DNA from 2 places in the Acuticoccus sp. MNP-M23 genome. Region 1 is predicted to be linked to the other one. Evidence: predicted binding sites of a transcription regulator. Region 1 holds the regulator's gene; the other holds the start of a gene.
What was found. Region 1 encodes PhoB, which activates phosphate uptake and scavenging genes when phosphate is short. Its sites were predicted from a motif close to TGTCATNNANCTGTCAT; they were not measured.

Region 1 (3,435 bases):
GGCTCGACCATGATCGCCGCCGTTTCGGGCCCGATCAGTGCCTTGACCGCTTCAATGTCATCATACGGCGCCTGGTCGAACCCGGCGAGCGGTTCGCCGAAGCCTTCCAGATATTTGGGCGAGCCGCCGGCCGCGATGGTGCCGAGCGTCCGCCCGTGGAAGGCGCCCGCCATGGTGATGATGCGGGTGCGCTCCGGGTGGCCGTTGATGAACTGGTAGCGCCGCGCGGTCTTGATCGCGGCCTCGTTGGCCTCGGCGCCCGAGTTGCAGAAGAACACGCGCTCGGCAAACGTCTCCGCCACCAAGCGCTCGCCAAGGCGGGCCTGCTCCGGAATTTCAAAGAGGTTGGACGTGTGCCACACGCCGGCGACGGCCTTCTGCATCTCCGCAACAAGGTGCGGATGCTGGTGGCCAAGGGCGGACACGGCGATGCCGGCGCCCATGTCGAGGTATCGTCGCCCGTCGGACCCGTGCAGCCAGACGCCCTCACCCGAATCAAACGAGACGGGAATACGGTTGTAGGTGGCGAACAACGCGGGTTCGGTCATAATTGTGTCGCGCTTGACGCGCTTCTCCACAGAGTTGGGGTATCTCGCCCGAAGACGAACGCGTCTTCTTCCCGATGGTTGGGGAAAAAGCAACTCTTGAGTCCATCGCGACTCGCTGACTCTAGACGCTGATTCGTCAATTCCTTTACGATTCATGAGGAACAGGAGCGCAAATGACGCGCTCCACAGCCTTCAGCCAACACGGTGGATTCCCGTGCCGTTTTCGGCGCGCCGCCTTTGGATTCCCTGTGGGCTGTTTGTGGACAGCAAGGGGACTGCGATGAGCTGGACCGACGAGCGGATCGAACAACTGCGCAAGCTCTGGGCAGAGGGGCACTCCGCGTCCCAGATCGCCGGGACGATGGGCGGTGTCACGCGCAATGCGGTGATCGGCAAGATCCACCGGCTGGGTCTGTCGGGCCGCGTGAAGACGGCGCGCCCCGCAGCCCGTCGCGCCGCACCGGCGCCCGCCACCGTCTCGCCCGCCGCCGCAGCCGCTGCGGTCCGAACGCCAAAGCCCGCTGCACAACCGCGCGTGATGGCGGCCGGCGCTGCTGCGGTGAAGGTGGTCGAGCGGGAGGTTTTCGAGCCGGCCCCCGTACCTCAGCATGTTGCCGAGGTGGTGCCCTTGCGCGGCGGAATCACGCTGACGGACCTCAGCGCCAGCACATGCCGCTGGCCCATCGGCGATCCGTCCGGCGACAATTTCAGCTTCTGCGGTGCGCGGTCCGAACCTGGCGACACCTACTGCACCGCCCACGCCGACGTGGCATTCCCCGGCCGCACCAACAAGCCGCGCAAGCCCACCGGGCGCTGACGCGGCAACCAATGAGGCGGCGGCGGCGATTGCCGGCGCCGAGCCTGAAAAGCGCCGCTCTCAGTCGGCGCCGAACCTGTCGTCGAAGGCGTAGCCGGCGCCGCGCACTGTGCGGATCGGGTCCGCCTCCTTGCCGCGCTTGAGCTGCTTGCGCAGGCGGCCGATGTGCACGTCCACCGTGCGTTCGTCCACGTAAACGTCCCGCCCCCACACGCCGTCCAGAAGCTGCTCGCGGCTGAACACGCGGCCGGGTGACTGCATCAGAAATTCAAGCAGGCGGAATTCGGTCGGCCCCAGCTTCACCTCGCGGCCGCCCCGCTGCACGCGGTGCATCGTGCGATCCAGCTCCAGGCTGCCAGCGCGCAGCATCGCCGAAACCTTTTCGGGCTTGGAGCGGCGCAGAAGGCCGCGGATGCGGGCCATCAGCTCGGGCGTCGAGAAGGGCTTGGTCACGTAGTCGTCGGCGCCGGTGGCAAGGCCGCGCACCCGCTCGGTCTCCTCGCCGCGCGCCGTCAGCATCACGATGGGCAGATGCTCGGTCTGCGGGCGGGACCGGATCCGGCGGCACAGCTCGATCCCGGACAGGCCCGGCAGCATCCAGTCGAGCACCAGAAGATCGGGCGGCTGTTCCAGAAGGCGCATCTCGGCCTCGTCGCCGCGACTGCACGAATCGACCGCATAGCCTTCCGCTTCGAGGTTGTAGCGCAGGAGAAGCACTAGCGGCTCCTCGTCTTCGACAATCATGATGCGGGGCATTATCGCGCCCCTGGACCGCACCGCATGCGCATCGCTGCCACACGGTTCAACCGCGTCGGGTCCATGCATGAACTAACCTTTGACAAAGTGTCAGCGGCCCCGGTCACCGTCAGCGCAAGCCGACGTTGCCTGTGAAATCCGCAGACAGGTAAGACGACGCGTCGGACTTTTCGCGAGCTTCCGCGGGCTGCTCGCCGGTCACGACGTAGTGGATGGCCTCGGCAATATTTGTCGCGTGATCGCCGATGCGCTCGATGTTCTTTGCGCAGAACAGGAGATGCGTGCAGAACGTGATGTTCCGCGGATTCTCCATCATGTACGTCAGCAGCTCGCGGAAGATGGAGGTGTGGATCGCGTCCACCTCGTCGTCGCGCAGGCGCACGTCCAGCGCAGCCGGCACGTCCTGGCTGGTGAACGCGTCGAGCACCGTTTTCAGCTGCTCCAGCGCAATTTCCGACATGTGCTCGATGCCGAGCGCCACGCGGGGCGGATGCGCGCTGTTCTCGATGGCCAGCAACCGCTTCGCGTTGTTCTTTGCCAGATCGCCGACCCGTTCGAGGTCGGACGAGATGCGCAGGCCCGCCACCAGCTCGCGCAGCGCCTTGCCCTCGGGCCGGTGCGCCACGATCATCTCCACCGTGTGGTTCTCCACGCTGCGCTGCATGGCGTCGAGCTTGCGGTCGGCCGCGATCACCCGGCGTGCGAGGTGCGTGTCGAGCCGCGTCAGCGCGGTCACGCTCTCCATCACCAGCTGCTCGGCCAGCCCGCCCATCTCGGCGATTTCTCCTGCCAGTCGCTGCATCTCGGTAAACTGGTCTCTTACAACAATACCCACGTCATGACTCCGTCCGCCGGACACCACGCAATGACGTGCCACGGCTGCATTCCTACCCAAACACACCAGTTATATACTGGCGTGTGCGCTCCTCTTGAGGATCATTGAAGATCTCTTCAGTTGGTCCTTCCTCGACGAGATAGCCGAGGTGGAAATAGCACGTCTTCTGGCTCACGCGCTCGGCTTGTGCCATCGAGTGCGTCACAATGACGATCGTGTAGTTCTCGCGCAGTTCGTGGATCAGCGTTTCCACGGTGCCGGTTGCGATGGGATCGAGCGCCGAACAAGGCTCGTCCATCAGGATGACTTCGGGGTTCACGGCAATGGCGCGCGCGATGCACAGGCGCTGCTGCTGGCCGCCGGACAGGCCGGTGCCCGCCTCGTTCAGCCTGTCCTTCACCTCGTTCCAAAGGCCCGCACGGCGCAGGCTCCGCTCGACGATGATGTCGAGGTCGGCCTTCTTGGTGGCTGTGCCGTGG
Region 2 (3,435 bases), 2.0 Mb from region 1:
TCGGTGCTGATGCCTTCGAGGTCGATCTTTTCGGCCGGGGCACCGTCACGCGTGACGGTCATGGCATCGACGATGGCCGCCGGCGTCTGGGCGGCATCGATGACCAGGATCTGCGGGTTCGTGGAATAGAACGAATCCGTCACCGCATAGAGCCTCGCCGGTGCCGTATCGTCGGCAGCAAGGCCGGACAGCGCGCCCCAGGCAATCGGCGGCAGGTCGCCCTTGGTGGCCGACGCGATTGTCGGGTACACCGGCGCTGCATCCTGAAGCGCGTAGATCATCACATGCGCGCGGGGGCCGTTGTCTTCGCCGAGGTCGGCCTCGTTGGCGGTGACGAACAGGCCGCGCGCCGGGATCGCCACCGCCCCCTCAGGCGCAATGCCCGACGGGAGGAGCTGCTTCAGCGTCGGCACGCCGTCCGCCACCGTGTAGACCCCTGCCATGGAGCCACGCTCGGACAGGACGAAGGCGTACTGCGTCTCGCCGAACGTGCCGACCGCGAGACCCTCCGGCTCGACACCCTTGTTGCCCGAGCGCTTTTCCGGATAGTGCCCCGCCGCCGCAACCGCATATTCGAACGACAGGCCGGAATCGAACACTTCGGTCCCGTCCATGTTGAAGACGGTGAAGCCGCGCGACCCGCCCTCATAGTCGCCCTCGTTGGCGATGATGAAGGTGTCGTTGTCCAGCCACTTCACCGCGTCCGGCTCGCGTTTCACGTCCGCCAGCGAACCGGCGAAATTGATTGCGCCCTCTTCCGCGGTCTCCACGTTATCGAGCGAAACGGCCCCGGCGGAGAAGTGGTTGAGCACCTTGCCGGTGCGGTCGAGCACGGCAATGTGGTTGTTCTCCTGCAGCGTCACGACAATCTGGCCGTTGCCGTTGATGTCCACAAACTCGGGCTCGGGATCGCCGGGAGCAACGTCCGCAAGGCCGGTCACGTCGGCCTGGACCATGTTGTCGCAGTCGGGGGTGTTGTCTTCGAGCGGAATGATGGCGACCGAGCCGGCGGGCATCTGCGGGATGGCGCCGTCGTTCAGGTCTTCATCACGCTCGTTCTCGATGGCGATGGCGAGAAACGTGCCGTCCGGCGCCACTGCCGCCGAATCGGGCTGCCCGCCAAGGTCGCAGCTCTCCGTCACCGTGCCGGACGCGAGGTCGACGATCTTCAGGATGCCGGAGGGGGCGGTAAAACTCTCGCTGGTGTTGACGGCGACGAACGCCTTGCCGGCGGAGAGAACGAGGGAGGTGGGCTCGCCATCCAGCATCACGGCGCCGCGGGGCTGGGGGGCGGCCGGGTCGGTGATGTCGATCATGCCGATCGCGCCGAGGGGGGAATCCGAATAGACCAGCATCATGCCGTCTTCGGTGGCGTCGATGATTTCCGGCGACGTTTCGGTCATCGGGTCTGCCTCGTCCGGCAGATTCTGCATGACCGCAAAGGATGCAATGCGGTTGAACGCGTCGGCATGGGCGTTTGTGGTGAGCGCCGTCGTGGCGAGAAGCGCAGCACCGAGCGCCAAGTGATTGATTTTCATGGGTCCCCTCACAGAATTTCGGGGAACCTAGCGCCGCTCGATGATGGGTTTGTGACAGGGGCCGCCCGCCCGGTGCCCAACCGCGCCTGCACCCGAATGGGGTTGGGGCCACTTCGGCAATTCCTTTTCCGGCCAATCCCGCCTAAATCATCCCCATGAACGATCAGGCTGAATCCGCGCGGAAACTTGAAGACGCCTTGCGGGCCGAAGGCGTGCGGATCACGCGCCAGCGGGCAGCCATCCTGCGCGTTCTGGCCGAAGCCGAAGACCACCCGGATGCAACCGAGCTGCATCGCCGCGCCAGAGACATCGACGAGTCCGTGTCGCTGGCCACCATCTACCGCACGCTGGCCGCTCTCGAAGAACAGGGCATTGTCCACCGCCACACTTTCGAAGGCACGCCGTCCCGCTTCGAGACGGCGGAGGCAGACCATCACGATCACATCATCGACGTGGACACCGGCGACGTGGTGGAATTCCGCTCCGACAAGATCGAGCGGCTGCAGGCCGAAATTGCGGCGGAACTCGGCTATGACGTGGTGCGCCACCGGCTGGAGCTTTATTGTCGGCGCCGCCGCGACTGAGCCTATCCCATCGTCTTTTCGCGTTATCGCCGCCACCTTGGGCATCGGATGCGCCGGTGGGGCTTGATAACAGGCCCATCGTTGCGCCACAGGTGAGGATGCGCGCATTGTGCGCAGCCGCCTTCTGCCGCGGCCCGTACCAGGGCGCCCCGAATTGAGGACCAATCGATGAACCCCAGTCAGACTCTCCTTGCCGACCGCGTCTGGTCGCAGGGGCTTGTACGCAACATCACGCTTGCCATCGTCGGCTCGCTGGCCCTGTGGCTTTCGGCCAAGATCCACGTCCCCTTCTATCCCGTGCCGATGACGATGCAGACCTTTGCGGTGCTGGTGATCGGCATGGCCTACGGCTGGCGCCTCGGTGGCGCGACCGTGCTTCTGTATCTCGCCGAAGGTGCGTCCGGTCTTCCCGTCTTCTCCGGCACGCCGGAGCGGGGCATCGGGTTTGCCTACATGGTGGGGCCGACGGGCGGTTATCTTCTCGGCTTCGTCCTTGCCGCCGTCGTCACCGGGTTCCTCGCCGAGCGCCAGTGGGACCGCCGCGTCTCCACCACGCTGCTGGCCATGACGCTTGGCACCGCCATCATCATGGGCACCGGCGTGCTCTGGCTGGGCGCCGTGATCGGGTTCGACAAGGACGTTCTGGCACTTGGCGTGACGCCGTTCCTCCTGGGCGCCGTGTTCAAGATCGCACTGGCCAGCGCGGTCCTGCCGCTCACCTGGCACCTTTTGAAGCGACACTGAGCGATCGGCTGCGGTGCCGCCCGTGGCACCGCAGCCACCATCATGACCCGCACCCGCGTCAAAATCTGCTGCATCTCGTCAGCGTCCGAAGCAGGCATCGCCCTTGCTGCCGGCGCCGATGCGCTGGGTCTCGTGGGCGCCATGCCGACCGGGCCGGGGGTGATTGCGGACGACACCGTGCGCCACATTGCAGGTCAGGTGCCACCGCCGGTCACCCCGTTCCTTCTGACCTCCGAAGAGACCGCCGGCGGGATCCTCGCCCATGCCCGGCGCTGCGGTATCACCACCGTGCAAATTGTGCGGCATGTCGACCCTGCGGTGCACGACACACTGGCTGCAGAAGCACCGTGGCTGCGCCGGGTGCAGGTCATTCATGTGGAGGGGGACGACGCGCCGGCCCTGATCGGCCGCTACGCTGACCGGCCGCACGCATTTCTTCTCGATTCAGGACGCCCCGGCGCCGATGAGCTGGGCGGCACCGGCCGCCGTCACGACTGGGCGGTGAGCGCAAGGTGCGTCCGTGCCGCCGCGCGCCCGGTGTTTCTGGCAGGCGGGCTCAACCCGGACAA

Region 2: the regulator PhoB is predicted to act here: its motif matches at 1,579-1,595, upstream of RDV64_RS20750 (esterase-like activity of phytase family protein).

Annotation. Positions count from the first base shown of each region.
Region 1 covers NZ_CP133480.1:1,553,152-1,556,586, forward strand. Annotated here, with positions in the region: gene RDV64_RS07370 (aspartate aminotransferase family protein) at 1-548, opposite strand, end outside; gene RDV64_RS07375 (GcrA family cell cycle regulator) at 829-1,365, shown strand; gene phoB (phosphate regulon transcriptional regulator PhoB) at 1,426-2,121, opposite strand; gene phoU (phosphate signaling complex protein PhoU) at 2,231-2,923, opposite strand; gene pstB (phosphate ABC transporter ATP-binding protein PstB) at 3,009-3,435, opposite strand, start outside.
Region 2 covers NZ_CP133480.1:4,508,236-4,511,670, forward strand. Annotated here, with positions in the region: gene RDV64_RS20750 (esterase-like activity of phytase family protein) at 1-1,538, opposite strand, end outside; gene RDV64_RS20755 (Fur family transcriptional regulator) at 1,694-2,122, shown strand; gene RDV64_RS20760 (biotin transporter BioY) at 2,291-2,866, shown strand; gene RDV64_RS20765 (phosphoribosylanthranilate isomerase) at 2,909-3,435, shown strand, end outside.